2 regions of the Desulfitibacter alkalitolerans DSM 16504 genome follow, and region 2 is predicted to be linked to the other one. Evidence: predicted binding sites of a transcription regulator. Region 2 holds the regulator's gene; the other holds the start of a gene.
The links. Region 2 encodes HrcA, which represses chaperone genes, less so after heat shock. Its sites were predicted from a motif close to TGTTAGCACTCANCNNNGNTGAGTGCTAACA; they were not measured.
Positions count from the first base shown of each region.

Region 1: the regulator HrcA is predicted to act here: its motif matches at 8,214-8,244, upstream of groES (co-chaperone GroES).

Region 1 covers NZ_KK211106.1:169,962-180,425, forward strand. Annotated here, with positions in the region: gene K364_RS0121685 (MOSC domain-containing protein) at 1-708, shown strand, start outside; gene K364_RS0121690 (rhodanese-like domain-containing protein) at 963-2,045, shown strand; gene srrA (respiratory selenite reductase catalytic subunit SrrA) at 2,150-4,357, shown strand; gene K364_RS0121700 (4Fe-4S dicluster domain-containing protein) at 4,357-4,899, shown strand; gene nrfD (NrfD/PsrC family molybdoenzyme membrane anchor subunit) at 4,917-6,077, shown strand; gene K364_RS0121710 (TorD/DmsD family molecular chaperone) at 6,070-6,693, shown strand; gene K364_RS0121715 (rhodanese-like domain-containing protein) at 6,705-7,481, shown strand; gene K364_RS0121720 (rhodanese-like domain-containing protein) at 7,485-7,961, shown strand; gene groES (co-chaperone GroES) at 8,289-8,579, shown strand; gene groL (chaperonin GroEL) at 8,603-10,231, shown strand.
Region 2 covers NZ_KK211100.1:454,976-465,439, forward strand. Annotated here, with positions in the region: gene dnaK (molecular chaperone DnaK) at 1-990, opposite strand, end outside; gene grpE (nucleotide exchange factor GrpE) at 1,001-1,597, opposite strand; gene K364_RS0108020 (TCP-1/cpn60 chaperonin family protein) at 1,615-3,186, opposite strand; gene hrcA (heat-inducible transcriptional repressor HrcA) at 3,217-4,245, opposite strand; gene hemW (radical SAM family heme chaperone HemW) at 4,385-5,539, opposite strand; gene lepA (translation elongation factor 4) at 5,529-7,343, opposite strand; gene murJ (murein biosynthesis integral membrane protein MurJ) at 7,470-9,056, opposite strand; gene K364_RS0108045 (hypothetical protein) at 9,138-9,383, opposite strand; gene spoIIP (stage II sporulation protein P) at 9,481-10,464, opposite strand, start outside.

The DNA of each region.
Region 1 (10,464 bases), on a different contig from region 2:
ATCACTACCCAGGGAATAGATCTATTGGCATTGCCTGTTGGTTCTAGATTTAAAATTGGCAGCGAGGCCTTGCTCAGGGTAACCCAGATAGGTAAGGAGTGCCATACAAGATGCGCCATTTATCACCAGGCAGGGGATTGTGTCATGCCAAAGGAAGGAATATTTGCAGAGGTGTTGATAGGTGGTGAAATCAAAGTAGAAGATGAAATTACTGTAGTTCCGGGATATAGGCTTGGCATCATTACGGCCAGTGATAAAGGTGCCAGGGGTGAGAGAGAAGACAAAAGCGGAGAGGTTATCATGGAAAAACTAAAGGGCCTTGCTGATGTGGTTGATTATAGGATAGTTCCTGATGAGAAGGAGGATCTGGAAAAGGCACTTAAGGAAATGGCAGATGAAATAAAGGTGGACTTAATTCTTACTACTGGAGGTACTGGTTTTAGCCTAAGAGACATAACTCCAGAAGTAACTTTATCTCTATGTGACAGAGCAGTTCCAGGCATACCTGAGGCAATGAGGGCTGCCAGCTATAAAATAACCCCAATGGCCATGCTTTCAAGGGCTGCGGCAGGAATTAGAAAGCAAACCCTGATTATCAATTTACCAGGCAGCCCAAAGGCTGTTTCTGAATGTCTGGATGTGGTGCTGCCAGTATTAGGTCATGGGCTGGAGATTTTAACCGGCAAGGGCTCAGAGTGTGCAAGGTGACTACGAACAAATAAGAATAGGTAAAGACACTCAAACTAGAGTTGGGTGTCTTTTTTTCTCTTTAAATAAAACAAAAAACATTTAAAAAAATACTTAGTATAGAAGGAAATAACAATAATAAGTAGAAGTAATACATATAAAAAGTTCACTTTTACATTATTATTAAAAACATATAAAATGCCAATCAATTTAGCAGTAGATACTTAGTATAATAGAAATGTCATAATAGAATAATTTGCTGGGAGGGAAGGTGCGTGTTTAAGAGATCTTTAATATTAATTATCATGGCAGTTGCAATTTTCTCATTAATTCTAGGCTGTGATAAAGAACCAGGGGCAGTTATTGATGATGAAAAAAAGGAATATCATGATGTATTAATGGAATTGGTTAAAAGTACTAATAAATTTATTGCAAATAGGGAAGTGCCTGTATTTAGTGCGAGCGAAATTTTTGAAAAAGTAATAATGAGACCTGACCCAGATTACTATATTGTAGATTTAAGAGAATCAGAGGATTTTTTGGCAGGAAGCATACAAGGTGCAGTTAATATACCTTACAACACAACCTGGATGCCAGAGCAGATAGAGAAACTACCAAGAGATAAACTGATAATCTTGGTTGGTTATACTGGCGCAGAAGCTAGTCAAACGGCAGCCTTTTGGGGAATGTTGGGGTTTGATGTGGGAGTTATGAACAACGGTATGCTTGGCTGGATAAATGAAACTCCTGAAGTATGTGAATTGGGAGATAATCCTGTTGTTACAACCCCAACAGGATTAAACCAGACATTTTCTCTGCCGGTTATTGAGGTTAGTGGACATTTATCTTTAAATGAAGTGCTAATATTAAAAAATGAAAGTATTTTTCAAAATAACAGAGCTGGTGGTTTATCTGGAACCCAAGTTTACGAGAAAAATTTAGAGGAACAGCAGAGCTATTTTATTTTAGATGTACGACAAAGAGAGCACTACTTGTCAGGTCACATAGAAGGTGCTGTTAATATTCCCTATGGCTTACTAGGTATAGTTTCAGAACTGCAAAAGCTGCCAACGGATGAACAAATTATTGTTGTATGCTATTCAGGGCACCTTGCAAACATGGCGGCAAGGCTGTTAAATCAACTTGGTTATAATGCAATTGCTATGACCTATGGAATGAGTGATTGGACAACTCAGGTTGAGGTTATTGGGCTGCAGCCTGTACGTTGCGCTTGGGTTTCTTGTTATGGTGATGCTAATTTTGAGAGGGGCTTTCCTGTAGAAAAGGTAGAATGTGATTGGGGTAATCTGCCAACGGTAGTTACCAGGATTAATGTTTTAGATACAGGCGCTGGATGAAGCTGATTTTTAAAGTCCCCGTGAGGGACTAAAATAACTGAAAAATTGTTAAATATAGTTAAAAGAAGGCCTATAAATAAAGTCTTACTTTAAAGAGAGGAGTCATGAAAGTGAAACAGATCAAAAGGCGGACTTTTTTGAAAATGGCAGCAGCTGCAGGTGCCATAAGTATACTGCCCATTCATTTTAGTCTAAGGGAGTTTTCCAGGGCTGCTGAGAACTCACCTATAAAAAGAATTCCAACCCTGTGTAATGGCTGTTCTAATATGTGCGGAATGTATGTCTATGTTAAAAATGGTCGGATATGGAAAACAGAGGGGCACCCTATACATATGAAAAGCAGAGGCAGAATATGTGCAAGGGGGCATGGCATGGTAATAGATGTGTACAATCCTGATAGGGTAACCCAACCAATGAAGCGAATTGGTGAAATGGAATTTGAACCAATTTCATGGGAACAAGCTTTTAAAGAAATTGGAGAGAAGCTTAACAGTGTTATTGAACAGTATGGTGGCGATTCTTTCGTTTGGATGGAACATGGTGTAAGGGGAAAACACTACGCAGATATTTTGTTAGAATTTCTAGGTTCACCAAACTATATTACACATTACGCAACGTGTTTTACATCAAAAACCAATGTATGGCCCAAAATGGTGGGAACGAATCTTTATGGAGATCATGAGAATACCAAATACATGCTTTTCGTAGGTCGGAATTTTGCTGGGGGAATTATTCCAAATGGCATGAATCAAATTGTCAAGGCTAAAGAAAAGGGCGCAAAACTTGTGGTTGTAGATCCCAGGCATTGTGAGCTTGCCATATTAGCGGATGAATGGATACCTATTCGTCCTGGTACTGATTTAGCATTCTTTTTGGCAATTGCTAATACCCTAATAACTGAAAGACTTTATGATAGGCAATTTGTTGCAAATTATGTCGAAGGTTTCGATGAATTCTGGCAGGCAAATAAACTTTGTACTCCAGAATGGGCGGAAGAAATTACTGACGTACCTGCCGATAAAATTAGACAGACGGCAAGAGATATGGCTAAAGCAGCGCCTAGAGCTTTTTTGGAAACAGGTTATCATGGACTAAATGCACACTATATAAATAGTGTTCAACAGGCTCAAATGAATGTTGTTATTAATGCTCTGTTGGGCAACATGTTTAAAAAAGGTGGCCTGTTGCCTTCAGCGGAGATTACCTTAGGGTCGTTAGATGTGGAAAAGCCGCCAGAAAAGGAAAAAGGTCCCAGGGTAGATGGGGCTGGTGAAGCAGGGAAATATGCGACAGTAGAAGCAGGCAGGGGTATACCTCAATTAGTGCCCCAATTGGTGGATGAAGGCAAGGTTAAGGCTCTTTTTATTTACCATTATAATCCATTAAGAACCGGACCAGATCCTGAATACCAAAAGAAAATGAAAAAGGCAGACCTTGTTGTTTCCATACCTATTGATTGGAATGAAACATCCCTTTATGTTGCTGATTATATTCTGCCTGAAAGCTACTTTTTAGAAAGAACCGAAAGACCCCTTTTATGTCATGGACATATAACTCATCCTTATCCTCAGGTGGCCTGGAGGCAGAAAGTCATTGAGCCAGTTCATGACACCAGGCCACTTCTTGATATTCTTAAGGGTATTGCTGCTGAAATAGGTGCCATGGAATACTTTGATTTTACAGTTGAGCAGGAGGCTGCTGCAATGATAGAACCTCTTGGGATATCACTTGATAGGCTTAAGGATGCAGGATGTTTGGAATTTCCAGCAAGTGTAGAAGAAGGCATGCCAAAGATTAGGGGTAATCCTGCCCTGCGTACACCATCTGGAAAGGTAGAGTTTTCAGTGGGAATTTACAAAGTTAATGGATTCTCAGGAGTGCCAAGGTGGATACCTCCTAAGGTAAATCCTGTTCATGAGGACGAATTTCGTCTAATCCATGGCAAACAACCCTGGCATTCTCACCACGTTACAAGCAACAACCCTTACTTAATGGCCATAACAGAAGACTATAATGGTACTTGGATATGGATGAATAGATCCAGAGCTGAAAAATTAGGCATAAAAAATGGTGACTTAATTACAATTGAATCAGAAAAGGCAAAAAAACAGATTAATGTGAAAGTAACAGAACTGCTTCATCCTGATTGTGTATGGGTTCCATCTGCCTATGGCGGTTTTTCCAAGAAGGCAAGGACAGCATATGGAGTCGGGTTAAATTATAATGATTTTCTTCCAGCAATGGTTGAGCCCATAGCTGGTAGTGTTATGGGTCAGGAAGTAATAGTTAAGGTTCGAAAGGGGGGTGTTTAATGGCTAAATTTTCCATGCTGATAGACCCTTCCAGATGTACTGGATGCGGTGCCTGCAGAATTGCATGTCAAATGCAGTGGCAGCTACCGCCTGACATGGCTTTTAACAGGTTAGAGTATAGAGAAAGGGGTTCCTATCCTAATGTACGGCAGGAAATAGTGCCTGTACAGTGTCAACACTGTGATAATCCTCCATGTTTACACGTTTGTCCTACAAGGGCTACCTATAAAAGATCAGATGGGATTGTCCTGGTGGACCATAAGAAGTGTATCGGCTGCAAATATTGTATGGTTGCCTGCCCATATGGGGTCAGAACCATGGACAAAGAAAAACATGTGCCAGAAAAATGTAAATTTTGTGCAGATTATGTGGTAAAAGGTGAAAAGCCTCCCTGTGTCAGCACGTGTATGAATGAAGTAAGGGTGTTTGGCGATGTTGAAGATAAAAACAGTAGAATCAGCAGTCTCTTGGCAAAGAGAAGCTTATATCAGCTCATACCAGAAAAGGGTACACAACCTAGAATTTATTACGTGAAAAAGTAGGAAAGGTGGTGAGGTATGTGACCAATCAAAGATTAATAAAAACTATTTCTATAATTTTGATTTGTGTAGGTTTAATTGGTGCCTTGACTATACTAATATATGGCGAAAAGTATCAGGGTGTAAGTGACATGGTGCCTTGGGGTTCGCTAATTTCTATTTATATATTTTTTGCCGCTTCTAGTGTGGGTTTGACCCTTATAGCTTCTCTTTGGTATATATTTAAAATACCTGCCTTCAAGGTTCTCACAAAAAGGGCTCTGGTACTAGCAATAATTTCAGTTGTACTTGGGTTTATTGCCATTGGCCTTGAACTGGGTAATCCTCTAAATATGATATGGTTAATATTTTCGCCAAATATAACATCTGGGATATGGTGGATGGGTACTTTATATGTTCTTTACCTTGGATTTAGAATGTTGACTGTTTATTTTCTGTACAAAAATCATGAGGCGCGGGTGGTGCTTTTTAGTAGAATCACTGTGGCTGCAGGTATACTTGCAGTAAGTAATCTAGGTGCAGTTTTTGGAAATCTTCATGCAAGGCCTTTTTGGCAGGGAACTGCCATGCCCATATATTTCATGATTGTCGCTTTACTATCTGGTGCTGCAATTATGGCCATAACATATTACCTTGTAGAAAAATTTAAGCCTGAAGGAGACGGCGGGGAGTCAATAGTTCCTATTCTGGGGAAAGTGCTGCTGGTATCCATTGCTGTTACAGGCTTCTATAAATTCTGGAATATGATTAGCTATCTTTATGGTCAGGTGCCAGGAAAATTTGAGGCGGCCATGGCTTTGTTGGCAGGCCCCTTAAGTTTTAGTTTTTGGGTACTGGAAGTTGGCCTGGCCCTGGTTATCCCGGCTATTATACTAGCCACTTCAGGCTTTGCTCCATTAAGGGTATTTGTTGCTTCTTCCATACTACTTGTGGGAGTTTTCTTCATGCACGTTAATTTTATCACGGCGGGGCAGATAGTTCCCTTGGAAATAGTGCCAGGCCAAACTGAGATGATTTATCATTCATATGTAATGATGCCAGCAGAATGGGCAGTCTTTCTAGGAACAATAGGAGGGGGTTTACTTCTGGTCTTATGGGCAGAAAAGAAGTTTTTCTCTAAAGATATTTTCCCTACAGTAATAAGTGAAAAAACACAAAAAGAGGTAACGGATAATGTTTAAACTGTCAGAACCGAAACAGGCCTTGTTTCTTACTCTAGCTGAATTTTATAAACACCCTGATGAAGGGTTTTATAATGAACTAAAATCTGGTTCATTATTTAAACAAATTGATGGCTATATTAAAGAAGCCGGATTTACATGTTGCAAGTACCAATGGCCAACTTATTTTATGGATTTTCAAAGCTTTAAACAGGAATTTGTGCGATGCTTTGTTGGCCTTAATGAAGCCTCTGCTATTCCAGTGGAATCAATTTATAAGAAATGGACCAATGATGAAAGCGCCCAGACAATTATTGCAGGCCAGAAGGGGTATTTGATGGGGGATGCAGCTGTTCATATTCATTATCTGCTGGAAAAATTCCAGATTACTATACCACCTCAATTTCAGCAAAAGCCTGATCATTTGACCATACTTTTGGAACTATTGTGTTTTTTCATGGATAATATTGGAGCCGAAGAGGTTTATCAATTCCTGTCGGAGCATTTCGACTGGCTCCCAGAATTTTATGATAAGCTTAACAAAATAAAAGCTGATGAGGTTTTCATATTAATTACCAGGGTACTCATGGACACTATAGAATGGACTATGGATGAGTATAGAACTTACATATATTAAGGGGTGAGGAAATGGCAAGAAAATTTTTGTTAGGTTTATTATTGGTGATTCTAGCATTGGGAACTGCAGGATGCGGCAGTGGGCCCATAGCTGTTGTGGAAGCCCCAACAGCTAGCGTTGATACTGAAATTGATAAATCCAAATACATTATTACTCCAGATGCATCGGAACCTAATAATGTGCCCATTGAAGAAGATCTAAGCTATGTGGATACTGCCTATATGATGAATCTCATGAAAATAAATGGTCCGACAAGTTCCGAAAGGACATCATATGAACAGTATCCTTCTGATTGGACTTTTGTGCTTGTAGATTCTAGACCAGCTGTAAGGTTTACAGAATCACATATAAATGGCGCTATTAACATTCCAGATGCTCAATTTGAAGTGTTGGCCTGGATGCTGCCAGAGGACAAAAATAAAATGCTTATTTTTTATTGTGGAGGCTTAGACTGTCATCTCAGCCCAAGTTCAGCACGTAAGGCAAAGGAATTAGGCTATACTAATGTACACGTTTATCAAGAAGGCATAACCTTTTGGAAAGAAGCAGGAAATTACCTGGTAACTACTGCTGAGTATGTGGCCACTCTTATTGGCGCTGAGCGTATTAATGACACAGGTAAAAAGCCCTTTTTAATTCTTGATAATCGTCCTTATAATGTATACTTTAATTCTCATATCCCAACAGCACTCTCAATGGATGATAAGATTTTCATTGAAAAGTACATGGCAGCCATGCCTGTTGATAAAGGTGCCGAGATCATAACGTACTGTGGTGGCTTTTTCTGAAGCATGAGTCATAATGTTGCCAGGGTCCTGGCAACCCATGGTTATACAAATGTAAAAGTTTTTGCAGGTGGAGTTCCATCCTGGAAGCAGATTGGAATGCCCTTGTTTGGGTCTGAATCATCAGCAGGCTCATTTGATATAAGTGGCGGAAAGCCTGATAGAAAGGTGACCGCTGCAGAATTTGTGAGGTTGGTCCGAGAGGGTACAAATATATATGTATTGGATGTTCGTAATGACCAGGAAAGATCCAGTGGTTTTATTTGGGGTTCTATCCATATTCCAGACTCTGCAATTCATGCCGATCCAAGTGCAATAGCATATAAGCTTCCAACAGATAAAAATGCCACTATTCTAATACACTGTGCTACAGGTGCAAGGGCAGCAGGAGTTGTAGAGAAAATAGTGGAGATAGGTTATCCAAATACCCTATACCTTGACAGCAGGATAGTGATAAATCAAAATGGTGACTTTAGCTTTTAATTGATTAAAACCTGACACATCTTAAATTAAATTATAGTTATTTTATAGTCAAATCATGTATATTTTTGTGCTTTTTGTGGTAATATTTTGATGGAGAAGGTATTAATAAGAAAATATAGGGAAAAGTAATTCTGATTGGAAGATTTGAGGGGTTATCGCAGCAAAAACCAGGGCAAATCAACAATAATTGTCTATTTTAACAAAATTCAAGACTTGCACATAGCCAACCCCTCTAATATTATAATTATTGAGTGTTAGCACTCGCCATTAATGAGTGCTAATAATAAATATAAAATTAAATACATATATAAAAAAGGAGGTACAAGTATGAGAATTAAGCCATTAGGTGACAGAGTTGTAGTAAAAGTTTTACCAAGTGAAGAAACTACTAAAAGCGGTATAGTTATTCCGGATACTGCAAAAGAAAAACCCCAAGAAGGTGAGGTTGTTGCAGTAGGTTCTGGAAAAGTACTTGAAAACGGTCAGAAGGTTGAATTAGAAGTTAAGGTAGGAGATAGAGTATTCTACTCAAAGTATGCTGGAAATGAAATTAAATTAGATGGCCAGGATTACTTAATTTTAAATGAGAGAGACATACTTGGAATCGTTGAAAAATAATTAAAACAAGGAGGGACAAATAAATGGCTAAACAAATTGTTTTTAAAGAAGATGCAAGATATGCTTTAGAAAGAGGCGTTAACGCTTTAGCTAATGCAGTTAAAGTTACATTAGGTCCAAAAGGTAGAAATGTAGTTTTAGAGAAAAAATTTGGTTCACCTACTATTACCAATGATGGTGTAACAATTGCCAGGGAAATTGAACTAAAGGATCCATTAGAGAACATGGGTGCTCAATTAGTGAAAGAGGTAGCTACCAAGACTAATGATGTAGCTGGAGACGGTACTACCACAGCTACTCTTTTAGCGCAAGCTATTATTAGAGAAGGTTTGAAAAATGTTGCAGCTGGTGCCAATCCAATGATTATTAAGAAAGGCATCCAGAAGGCTACTGAAATTGCAGTAGAAGAATTGAAAAAGCTTTCAAAGCAAATTGAAAGTAAAGAAGCTATTAGTCAGGTTGCTTCAATATCTGCTAATGATCCTGAAATTGGAAGCCTTATTGCTGATGCAATGGAAAAGGTTGGTAAGGATGGGGTTATTACCGTTGAGGAATCTCAAGGTATTGGAACTTCTCTAGATGTAGTTGAAGGTATGCAGTTTGATAGAGGATACATTTCACCATATATGGTTACTGACACTGAGAAAATGGAAGCTGTATTAGATGATCCATATATTTTGATTACAGATAAAAAAATTGCTGCAGTAAATGAAATTCTTCCAATTCTTGAAAAAGTAGTTCAATCAGCCAAGCCATTGTTAATAATCGCTGAAGATGTGGAAGGCGAAGCCCTGGCAACCATGGTTGTTAACAAAATCAGAGGTACCTTTACTTGCGTAGCTGTAAAGGCTCCAGGCTTTGGTGATAGACGTAAAGCCATGCTGCAGGATATAGCAATTTTAACTGGTGGACAGGTGATTTCTGAGGAAGTAGGCATCAAGTTAGAAAGTGCTACAATGGATATGCTTGGAACCGCACGTCAAGTAAAAGTTGCTAAAGAAGATACTACAATTGTTGAAGGTAAAGGTTCTTCAGATGCTATTCAAAAGAGAATAGCTCAGATTAAAAAGCAGCATGAGGAAAGCACTTCAGAATTTGACAAAGAAAAGCTGCAGGAAAGATTGGCCAAGCTTGCAGGTGGTGTGGCTGTAATCCAAGTTGGAGCAGCAACAGAAACTGAAATGAAAGAGAAGAAGCATAGAATTGAAGATGCCCTGGCAGCTACGAGAGCAGCTGTTGAGGAAGGTATTGTCTCTGGCGGTGGAACAGCATTTATCAATGTACTGCCAGCGCTAGAACAAATCCAAGCTGAAGGCGATGAAATGACAGGTGTGAAAATTGTCAAGAAGGCTTTAGAGGAACCAGTAAAGCAAATTGCTTTCAATGCAGGAGCAGAAGGATCAGTAGTAGTAGAAAAGGTTAAGGCATCAGAAGTAGGAATCGGTTTTGATGCATTATCAGGCGATTATATTGACATGATTGGTGCAGGTATAGTTGACCCAGCTAAAGTTACCAGATCAGCTTTACAAAATGCTGCCAGCATAGCCTCCATGCTCTTAACTACCGAAACTTTAATTGCTGATATTCCAGAAGAAAAAGATGCACCTCCAGGAATGCCAGGTGGAATGGGCGGAATGCCAGGAATGATGTAGAAGTAACCTATTTTGACCACATAATAGCATAAAAAAAATTAGAGGCTGTTCATTAGTTCACTGAACTTCTGGGCAGCTTCTTTAGTAAAATTGCAAGTTTTTTGCAAGTAATTAGATGGTTAAACATGGTATTATGATACAAACAGAAATAGGCACCTCGCAAGGGGTGTTTTTTGTTGTTAGAAAAAAAGAATAGTTTCACTTGACATCATATGTAATGTCATATATATTAT
Region 2 (10,464 bases):
TTTACCAAGAAGGTTTTTAATAGCATCCTGTACTGCTGGGATTCTTGTAGATCCACCAACTAAAAGCACCTTGTCAATATCCTTGGCTGATAATCCTGCATCAGATAGGGCCTGCTTGGTTGGACCCATGGTTTTTTCAACCAGGTCAGCTGTTAGTTCATTGAACTTTGCACGGGTCAGTGTAATATCCAGGTGCTGTGGCCCTTCAGCAGTTGCTGTAATAAACGGTAAATTAATATTGCTCTGCATCACACTTGAAAGCTCTTTTTTAGCCTTTTCTGCTGCCTCTTTTAATCTTTGCATTGCCATTTTATCCTTGCTTAAATCAATACCTGATTGCTTTTTAAACTCTGCAACAAGGTATTCAATTACTTTATCATCAAAGTCATCTCCACCCAGGCGGTTGTTTCCACTGGTGGCTTTAACTTCAAAAACCCCCTCACCCAACTCAAGGATAGAAACGTCAAAGGTACCTCCACCAAGGTCATAGACCAGGATTGTATGATCTTCACCTTTATCAAGGCCGTAGGCAAGAGCAGCAGCTGTCGGCTCATTGATAATCCTTAAAACTTCCAGGCCGGCAATTTTACCAGCATCCTTGGTAGCCTGGCGCTGGCTGTCTGAGAAATACGCAGGAACAGTAATAACTGCCTGGGTTACCTTTTCTCCAAGATAATTTTCTGCATCTGTTTTAAGTTTCTGCAGGATCATGGCAGATATTTCCTGGGGAGTATAGGATTTACCATCAATTGTTACTTTATAGTCTGTACCCATATGTCTTTTAATTGACAATACTGTCCTATCAGGATTTGTAATTGCCTGTCGTTTTGCAACTTCTCCAACTAACCTCTCTCCATCCTTTGTAAAAGCCACGACTGATGGAGTAGTTCTATTGCCTTCTGCATTTGGTATAACTACAGCTTCCCCACCTTCCATAACTGCAACGCAGGAGTTTGTAGTTCCCAAGTCAATACCGATTACTTTACCCATAATATACCTCCTAACTTTTTTTTGATACTGATACCATAGATGGTCTAATTAGTTTTCCATTTAATAAGTATCCCTTTTGAATTTCATCTAAAACTATGTTATCTTTTTCGTCTTTTACTTCTTTTTGAATTACTGCTTGATGAATTTCTGGGTCAAACTCTTTGCCCTTGCAGTCAATACATTCTACACCCTTGCTCTGGAGCACATCCCAGAATTGGGAATAAATCATATCAATTCCCTCAATGAACTTATCCAGGTCACCCTTTTGTTTTCCAGCCTCAAGGGCCCTATGCAAGTTGTCAAGTACAGGAAGCATGTCTTTAATAATGCTTTTGGCTGCCTGCCTGTTTAGTTCTTCCTTTTCTCTTGAGGTTCTTTTGCGAAAGTTTTCAAAATCGGCCTGCAGTCTTAAAAACTGCTGCTGCAGCTGTTTTTCACTTTCTTCCCTGTTCCTTAAATACTCCTGGAGCTTAACGTATTCTAAAAAAAGCTCCTCTTTTGTCATTTCTTTAAGTTCTTCATTGTTTTTTTCCTGTTCTTGGGTTTCCTGGTTTTGGTTTTCAGCATTGTCCATATGGTCCCTTTTTGTATTCATCTCATTATTCATTTTATATTCACCCCATTTCAAAACTCGAATTCATCTTTTACCCTATTGTCAGCTGTTTTATCAGGTCTTTTTTTAATTATTGTATCAATCCTTAAGATAGCTTCAGCAATTTCACCTGCTGCACGCAGGGCATAGATTTTTACCAGAACAGGGTCCACAACTCCCAGCTTTCTCATGTCAATGACCTGACCAGTATCACAATCAATAGCATATCCAATATTATTCTCCTGCTTTTGGATTGCCAGTACATCACCTTGTTTTTCAAGGGGGTTAAATCCTGCATTAAACACAATCTGGGAAAAAGGCTTTTTCAAAGCTTCTACTACACAGTTAATACCATACACAGCCATGCCCCTTACCTGTTCACGATTACTCTCCAGGAAGGAGGCTGCTGCTAGTTCTATTGAGCCGCCGCCTGGTACAATCCCACCCTTTATTGCAGCCTGCAGGGCTGCAGCGGCATCCCTGGCAATTCTCTCCCTTTCTCCTACAACCTCTTCAGTAGCTGCACCTACTAAAATGGTAGCCATTGGTTTACCTGCACCACCTAAAATCCTGATCTGCTCCAGGTGTTCATCCTCATAAACCTTATCAATGTGCCCAAGATATGTTCTTAATTCTTCCACAGATTTTTTTAAACCAGTTCTCTTAATCATTCTGGCCCCTGTAAACTCGGCTGCTTTTTTTAGTTCCTTATGGCTAACCCTTTGAACTGCCATGATGCCTGCATCTATAAAAAACTCTTCTGCAATATCATGAATACCCCTGTCAACCAACACCAACCCTACACCAAGTTTGGACAGTTTTTTAAGGTTTTCCTGGAATTCCTCCTGAAGCCTGATAAACCTGTTAAAACCAGCCTCATTGCTTAAAGCTTCTTCATCAAGCTGTTCTGGCTCCAAGGCATCATCTATAAATAAAACATTGCAATCCCCTAGCTCCCTGGGCATATCAGATGATACTCTTTCTTTATTAATAATGCACCCTTTAATTAACTGGTTATCTGCACCATGCTGGGCAAATATACAATCAGATAACTTAAAATTTGTATCCAGAAGCTTTTCCCTTCCAATCATATTAGCTGCATCAAAAACAAGCTCAGCAATATCATCGTTTCCCCTGCCTGCTACCCAGGATACTTCCTTGAGTACAGGATCATCTAATTTTTCAATAGCTGCAGCACTATCCTTAAAATACTGTACAGCCATCTTTATTCCTGCCTTGATCCCTTCAATAACCCGTGTTACCGGAACACCCCTTTTGATTTGTTCCAGACCTTCTGTTACTAGTGTTCCAGCCATGATTGATGCTGTGGTAGTACCATCACCTATTTCATCCTGCTGGGCCTTGGCTGTATTTATCATCATTCTGGCTGCCGGATGGTTAACCTCCATCATCTCCAGAATAGTTACTCCATCATTGGTTATTACCACATCACCAAACTTATCCACCAGCATTGTATCCAGGCCCTTTGGCCCTAAAGTACCCTCAACTGCAGATGCAATTGCCCTAATGGCATTTGCATTGGTAGAAAGGGCTGCCAACCTCTCATCTACCTCAGTATCCTTACTAACCTGCTTAATACTCATATTTCTCCTCCTGTACCTTGGAGTAAATTGTTATTTATTGTGTCCTTCCAGGATATCTGAAAGACATTTCGAGACAAATTCTAGTGTTGTAGCAGCTTTAGGATATACCATCCTGGTGGGACCCAGTATCCCCACAGTTCCTATTACCTTGCCCCCCATTTTATAGGTCGCAGTTATAATGCTGCAGTTATGGATGCCCCTGTACTTATTCTCTCCTCCAATTGATATGGTTAATCCTGATTCGCTGCTGGTTTCCTTTAATAACTGTCTTAAAATTGTTTGCTCTTCCATTAACGACAATAAGCTGCGTAGTGTTTCTATATCTTTGAATTCGGGCTGATTAAGGATATTAAGCATTCCGCCAATGTACACCTTGGCTTTATCTGATACTTTTAAGGCTTCATCCATAAATTCAAGGACTAATGACACAAGCTTTTTATAATCTGCAAGTTCATAATAGATTTCCTGCAAAACTGTTTTACTTATATCTCTTAGTCTATATCCCTTTAATTTGCAGCTGAGTATCTCAGAAACAATTGCCAGGGTCTCTTTGTCATAATTGCCAGAGAAGTTAATTACTCCATTATCTACAATTCCCTTATCTGATATGATCATCAATAAAACCTTGTTATTCTGCATGGGCAGCAATTGTATTTGCTGTACCGTGGTTTCTGATACCAGGGGACCCATGGCCAGGGCTATATAATTGGTAAGCTGGGACAGGGTGTCACTGGTCTTTTTAAAGAGATCCTCCATATGCTGAATGTTTTCCTTCAGCTGGCCATATATGAATTGTTCCTCTGGAGGAGAGATTTCCATTTTTTTCATGAGGAAATCAACATAGAATCTATACCCCTTATCAGAGGGTACCCTTCCACTTGAGGTATGGGGCTGTTCAATAAACCCCATTTCTTCTAAGTCAGCCATTTCATTTCTGATGGTTGCAGAACTAACACCCAAGTTATACTTTCGAGCAATGATACGGGATCCAACAGGCTCAGCTGTAGCCACATAGTCCTGGATGATTGCATGTAATATATTCTTTTTTCTTTCATCCATTACCATTATTACCACCTCTTCTGTTAGCACTCTCACTTGATGAGTGCTAAGCTATAATTAAAAAATACCACTGAATGCCTGTTCTTGTCAAGGTATTAGCTCACCACAAATAGCAAACTCCACAAATTCTTAAGAAATTTTATACAAATTCCATAAAAACTAAGTTAGCTAGAGGTATCCCCTTTTGTGTAAGCCTAATAGCATCACCCTGGATATGGATTAGTCCTAGATCTATTAATTTTTTAATTTCATTATAGTATTTATCAATTGGAGATATTCCAAACCTTTTTTTAAAATCCGGGATATTAACACCTGCTGATATAAGTCGAAGCTTCATAAACATTGTTTCAGACATCTGGTCTTCCAAGGTGAGGTCAATTGCTTCCTCATGAGGTCTAAAGCCTTTTGCCAGGCTATCCATGTATAAATCTATATCTTTTATATTGTAAAATCTTTTACCATTATAAAAGGAAGCTGCTCCACTGCCTATTCCTAGATAATATTCATTATGCCAATAAATACTATTATGCTTGCTTTCTTTTTGTGATTTACAGTAATTTGATATTTCATAATGTAGATAGCCATTTTGGATTAGGGTGGATTGAAGAGTTTCATACATATAAAAAACCACTTCATCTTCCGGCAGAGAAAGCTGGTTATTAGAATAATCCCTGCCCCATGGCGTGTTGCTCTCAATCTTTAACCCATAGCTGGATACATGCTCAGGGTCTAATTGTATTACCCTTCTAAGGGTATCCTCCCAGATGCCAGTTGATTGGTTTGGCAGCCCATAGATCAGGTCAACATTTATATTCTCCCAGCCAGTTTCCCTGGCCATAGAAACTGCTGCTGCAGCTTCCTCTGCATTGTGGGTCCGGCCCATGAACCCTAGCATCCAGTTATCTAGGGATTGAATGCCAATAGAAATTCTGTTAAAGCCTGCTCCTTTTAAGGCTAAAAGCTTTTCAAGGCTTACTGTACCGGGATTGGCCTCTATTGTAGCCTCTTGTATCCGAGAAAAATTCAGTTGGGATTTGAGAAATTCCATAAATGAAACCAACTGGTCTGTATCAAGGATTGTAGGCGTTCCGCCCCCCATGTATATTGTTTCAATTTCATCTAAAGATATGTCCTTTAATAGTAAGAGGATTTCCTGCCTCAAGGCTGCCAGATAATTTTCTGCCCGCCTTTTCCTGGTCCTTTCAAAGACGGCTAGCGGATAAGAATTAAAGTCACAGTATTTGCATTTTGCTAAACAAAAGGGTATATGGATATATAGAGCTCTAATCATCATCCAGACTTAACACCGCCATGAAAGCTTCCTGGGGGATCTCCACATTTCCAATCTGCTTCATGCGTTTTTTGCCTTCTTTTTGTTTTTCAAGAAGCTTTCTTTTCCTTGTAATGTCCCCGCCATAGCATTTATCAATAACATTTTTTCTTAGAGCCTTTACATTTGTTCTTGCTATAACCTTGCTGCCAATGGCTGCTTGAATGGGAACCTCAAACATCTGTCTGGGAATTAAGTCTTTTAGTCTTCTGGTAATATTCTGACCTCTGTAATATGATTTATCTTTATGGACTATAAAGGATAGGGCATCTACAATCTGTCCATTTACTAAAACATCCATTTTTACCAGATCTGTTGCCAGGTAAGAATGTATCTCGTAATCCAGGGATGCATAGCCCCTGGTCCTTGATTTAAGCTGGTCAAAAAAGTCATAAATAATCTCTGCCAGGGGAAGGTGGTAGGTTAAAATAACCCTGCTTGGAGACAAATATTCCATTGTCTGATATTCTCCCCTTTTTTCCTGACATAACTCCATCACAGCACCAACATAGTCATTTGGCACCATTATTGTAGCCTTGACAAAGGGCTCTCTGATTTCATCAATGTCATTAATGGGAGGCAAATTTGCCGGGTTATCTATTTTTACAACTGTCTTATCTGTTTTATGAACCTCATAAATTACACTTGGTGCGGTAGTAATAAGGCTTAAATCAAATTCCCTTTCAAGTCTTTCCTGGATTATTTCCATGTGGAGCAGGCCTAAAAAACCGCATCTAAAACCAAACCCCAGGGCAACTGAGGTCTCCGGCTCAAATTTTAACGAAGCATCATTTAACTGGAGCTTTTCCAGGGCTTCTTTTAAATCTTCATAATCAGCACTGTCCACAGGATACAAGCCGCAATACACCATACTGGTTACCTTTCTGTAGCCTGGCAGGGGCTTGTCAGCCGGCTTTACAACACTGGTAATAGTATCTCCCACCTGTGTATCCTTAACATTTTTAATGCTGGCTGTAACAAAACCAACCTCTCCTGGACCCAGTTTATCAATAATTCTCATGGCAGGTGTAAAAACACCAACCTCATTTATCTCGAACTTCTTATTTGTAGACATCATCTGTATTTCCATGCCTTTTTTTACAGTGCCCTCCATGATTCTAATAAAGGGGATAGCACCCTTGTAAGAGTCATAAAGAGAATCAAAAATCAAGGCCTGCAGGGGGTTATCCATACTACCCTGGGGTGGTGGGACCTTCTTAACAATTGCCTCTAAAACTTCTTCAGTTCCCTGACCTGTTTTTGCTGAGGCAAGTATGGCTTCTGAAGTATCCAAACCTATAAACTCTTCAATTTCTTCCTTTACCCTTTCAGGCTCTGCACTTGGCAGGTCAATCTTATTTATAACTGGAATGATTTCCAGGTCATGCTCTAGGGCCAGATAAACATTGGCCAGTGTCTGCGCTTCTATGCCTTGAGCAGCATCAACCACAAGCAGCGCTCCCTCACAGGCTGCCAGACTTCTAGAAACTTCATAGGTAAAGTCAACATGCCCAGGTGTATCTATCAGGTTAAGCAGGTATTCGTTACCATCCTTGGCCTTGTAGACCATTCTAACAGCCTGGAGCTTGATTGTAATGCCCCTTTCTCGTTCTAGATCCATCTGGTCCAACAGCTGTTCAGACATGTCTCTTTCACTTACAGCACCCGTATATTGTAGGATACGGTCTGCAAGGGTAGATTTCCCGTGGTCAATATGGGCTATTATACAAAAATTTCTAATTCTTTCTTGCGGGATATTCAAAACCATCACCTCATAATATGAAAAACTGCAGGTCTTTTTAGTTTACAAAGAAAAAGCCTGCTAATAATTAATAATCTGCTGGCAAACTGACTAAAACACATTATATCATTTATTTATGGCTGCTAGCAATGTTTAGTTGTTTTTTATACCTTTTCTCATGATGCGAGCCGGCAGTTTTTTCAAGAGTATTTCAAGTACCATCTTCAACTCATCCATTTTTAAAAGGTATGTTATGATTCCGTATACCAGGGTTCCTATAAGTGCCCCTATTAAAACCTGAAGCCCCTGCATTGTTTTAGTAGAAATATCCACCAGGGTTTCAAAATAGCTTATGATCATATAAACCGTTATGCCCATGACTACTGCTGCAAACATACTTTTTAGAAATGAACAGGCAATACTGCGGCCGCCATATCCGGAAATTTTATACTTCAATACAACCATTAATAGCAGCAGGTTAAAGGCTCCAGCTATTGAGTAAGCAAGGGCAAGGCCCCCATGTCCCATGGTTCCTATTAATGCTATGTTTAATCCAATATTCATTAATATGGTACAAATCCCTATGCTTACAGGTGTTCTAGTATCCTGTATGGCATAGAAGGTCCTATTTAAAATTTGAATGCCCGAATAGGCAAAAATACCCAGTGAATAAAAGAAAACTGCCGTTGCTGTTGCCATGGTAGCCTCCTGGGTAAATTTGCCCTGCTCAAACAAAAATCTTACCAGGGGAACCTTAAGTGCCATGAGTCCTGCGGCAGATGGAAGGGTTATAAAAAATACCGAGCGCAGCCCCAGGGATGTAGTCTTCTTGAAGTTAATCATATCCCCTTTGGCTGCATAATTCGTAAGGGTTGGAAAAACAGCCACTGCTATGGCAATGGCAAAGACAGCAATTGGCATTTGCATGAGCCTCTGGCCTGTCCTCAGGGCTGCTACCAGTCCACCTTCTAGAGTAGATGCCAGGAACTGATTTACAAAAAGGTTTATCTGGTTAACAGACAGCCCTATAAAAACAGGCAGGATTAAAATAATAATTTTTTGAACACCTGGATGTTTTAAGTTAAAGCTAAGGTGATATTTAAACCCCCTTTTTAAGATAAATGGCAGCTGTATAGCAAAGTTCAACATGGCGCCAACAACCACCCCAACAGAAAATCCTGCAATGCCATACTTTAATGATAAAAGCCAGCCAACTAGAATTATTGACAGGTTATATAAGATAGAGCCAATGGCTGGAGCCAGGAAATGCTGATAGGAGTTTAAAATTCCAACTGAAATTCCACTTAGGACCATAAAAAATGTTTGGGCAAACATTATTCTAGTAAGCATAACTGTCAGGTCAGTTGTTTCCTTATCAAAACCTGGAACCAGGATTTTTATTAAAAAGGGAGTATAGATCAATCCAAGTGTAACCCCTACAACTAATAAAAGCATTATTGAATTAAAAAGAATACTTGCTGCCTGCCACGCTTCTTGCTCTTTGTCATTGGTCAGGTAACTGGAAAAAACAGGTATGAATGCAGCACTTAAGGCTCCGCCTACCAGTATCATATATAAAAAGTCTGGTATTGAAAAAGCAGCATTGTAGGCATCAGTAACCCTGTTTTGCCCAAACTGGGCATAAATAACCACATCCCGCAAATAGCCTAAAACCCTGGAAAGCATCATGGAAATCATAATAATTCCTGCAGCTTTTGCAACTTTATTTCCTTGTTTCATAAAATACCTCAATATCTCCTGACATGCCTGTCGCTTTTTTAATAATCTATTGACATTTCAGTCATTAATCCTTTAACTCCTTTAATTATTCCAGGATAATATACTTTGAAGCCTTTCACGGTAAGTCTCTGCAATATAGTTAAGGTCAATTACCTTTGTTTGATCAAATAAATATAATTCAATTTTTCCCTCACCAAGCCCAATTTCAACAGCTAATGGTTTTTGAAGTTCCAATGCTTGATACAGTTCATAGGACACCTTATTTAATCCCCCAATTAATAGAAATGCAGCAAAAAATATTGCTAATAAATAATGCCTGGTTTTCATGGTCATGGAACAACACCTCACTCTTTAGAAGTTTCATTTTATTTTAACTATACCATTGCCGTTTCTTCAAAAAAAAATACCGGTTCCCAACCGGTATCTAAAAGGTATTTTCTTGTCTTAAATCAATTAAAACTTCTTTTATGATGTCTGCTAATGCCTCTGCAGATAGCAGAGCTTCCTCTAATGTATTTTGAGTGCATCCTACCTCAACTAAAAGGGACCTTTCATGTAAATGCTGATTGTATCTTCCACTTTGGACCCTTACAGCTTTAAGAAGCCCAGGGTATATTTTATCCATTTTATAACCTACCATCTTGGCAAATTGCCAGTTTTTCTGCCAGTTGGGATGGGGCAGTCGGCTGTCGCTGCCTACTATCAATAGAATTTTCGCCATGTTATGACCTGTAGAGGTGGCAATAACGCCCTTTTCAGGTAAACCGGCATCACGATGAATATCAAGGACTATTTGCACAGATGGATTGTCTTTCAGCATACTCTTTACTGTTTGCTCCGAATTAACATAGGATCTTTCCCAACTTGGATAATCATGGATTTTTGTTGAACGCACAGATTTAATCCCATGCCTTTCCAAAAGAATTTCTTCCAGGAAAGCTGCAACCTTTTCTACCCCAGCATTTTCCCCTTCAATCTTTTTTACACCATCTGTAGGTTCATAGGTTTCTGAGTTGTGAGTATTGTATATGAGAACCAAAGGCTTATCTCCAAAGGCCAGCTCCCCTGCCTGAGAATTATTTAAAATAGCTTCCCTGCTTCTTCTTTCTAATTCCTCAAAAAATTTTTTCTCATCCTCTGTTATACCTGGCGATTCACTGATAATGACATCCTTACCTTCCATTTCAGAGGTCTTGATAAATGCAATTTCTGATCCCAAAAAGCTTTTAGGATTGGTGAGGTCTATACTTGTAACACTTGAAATAATTTTTTGGACCAACTTGTCCCCAGAGCTATAGGTGGCTTGGGGATATTCAGGTGTAAGTCCAAGGATGGGTATGGCCAGATTAAGTATGCTTCTGTGAGAATCTGTAAAAAAGCCAAGTAAATTGATTGAACCGGACAAATT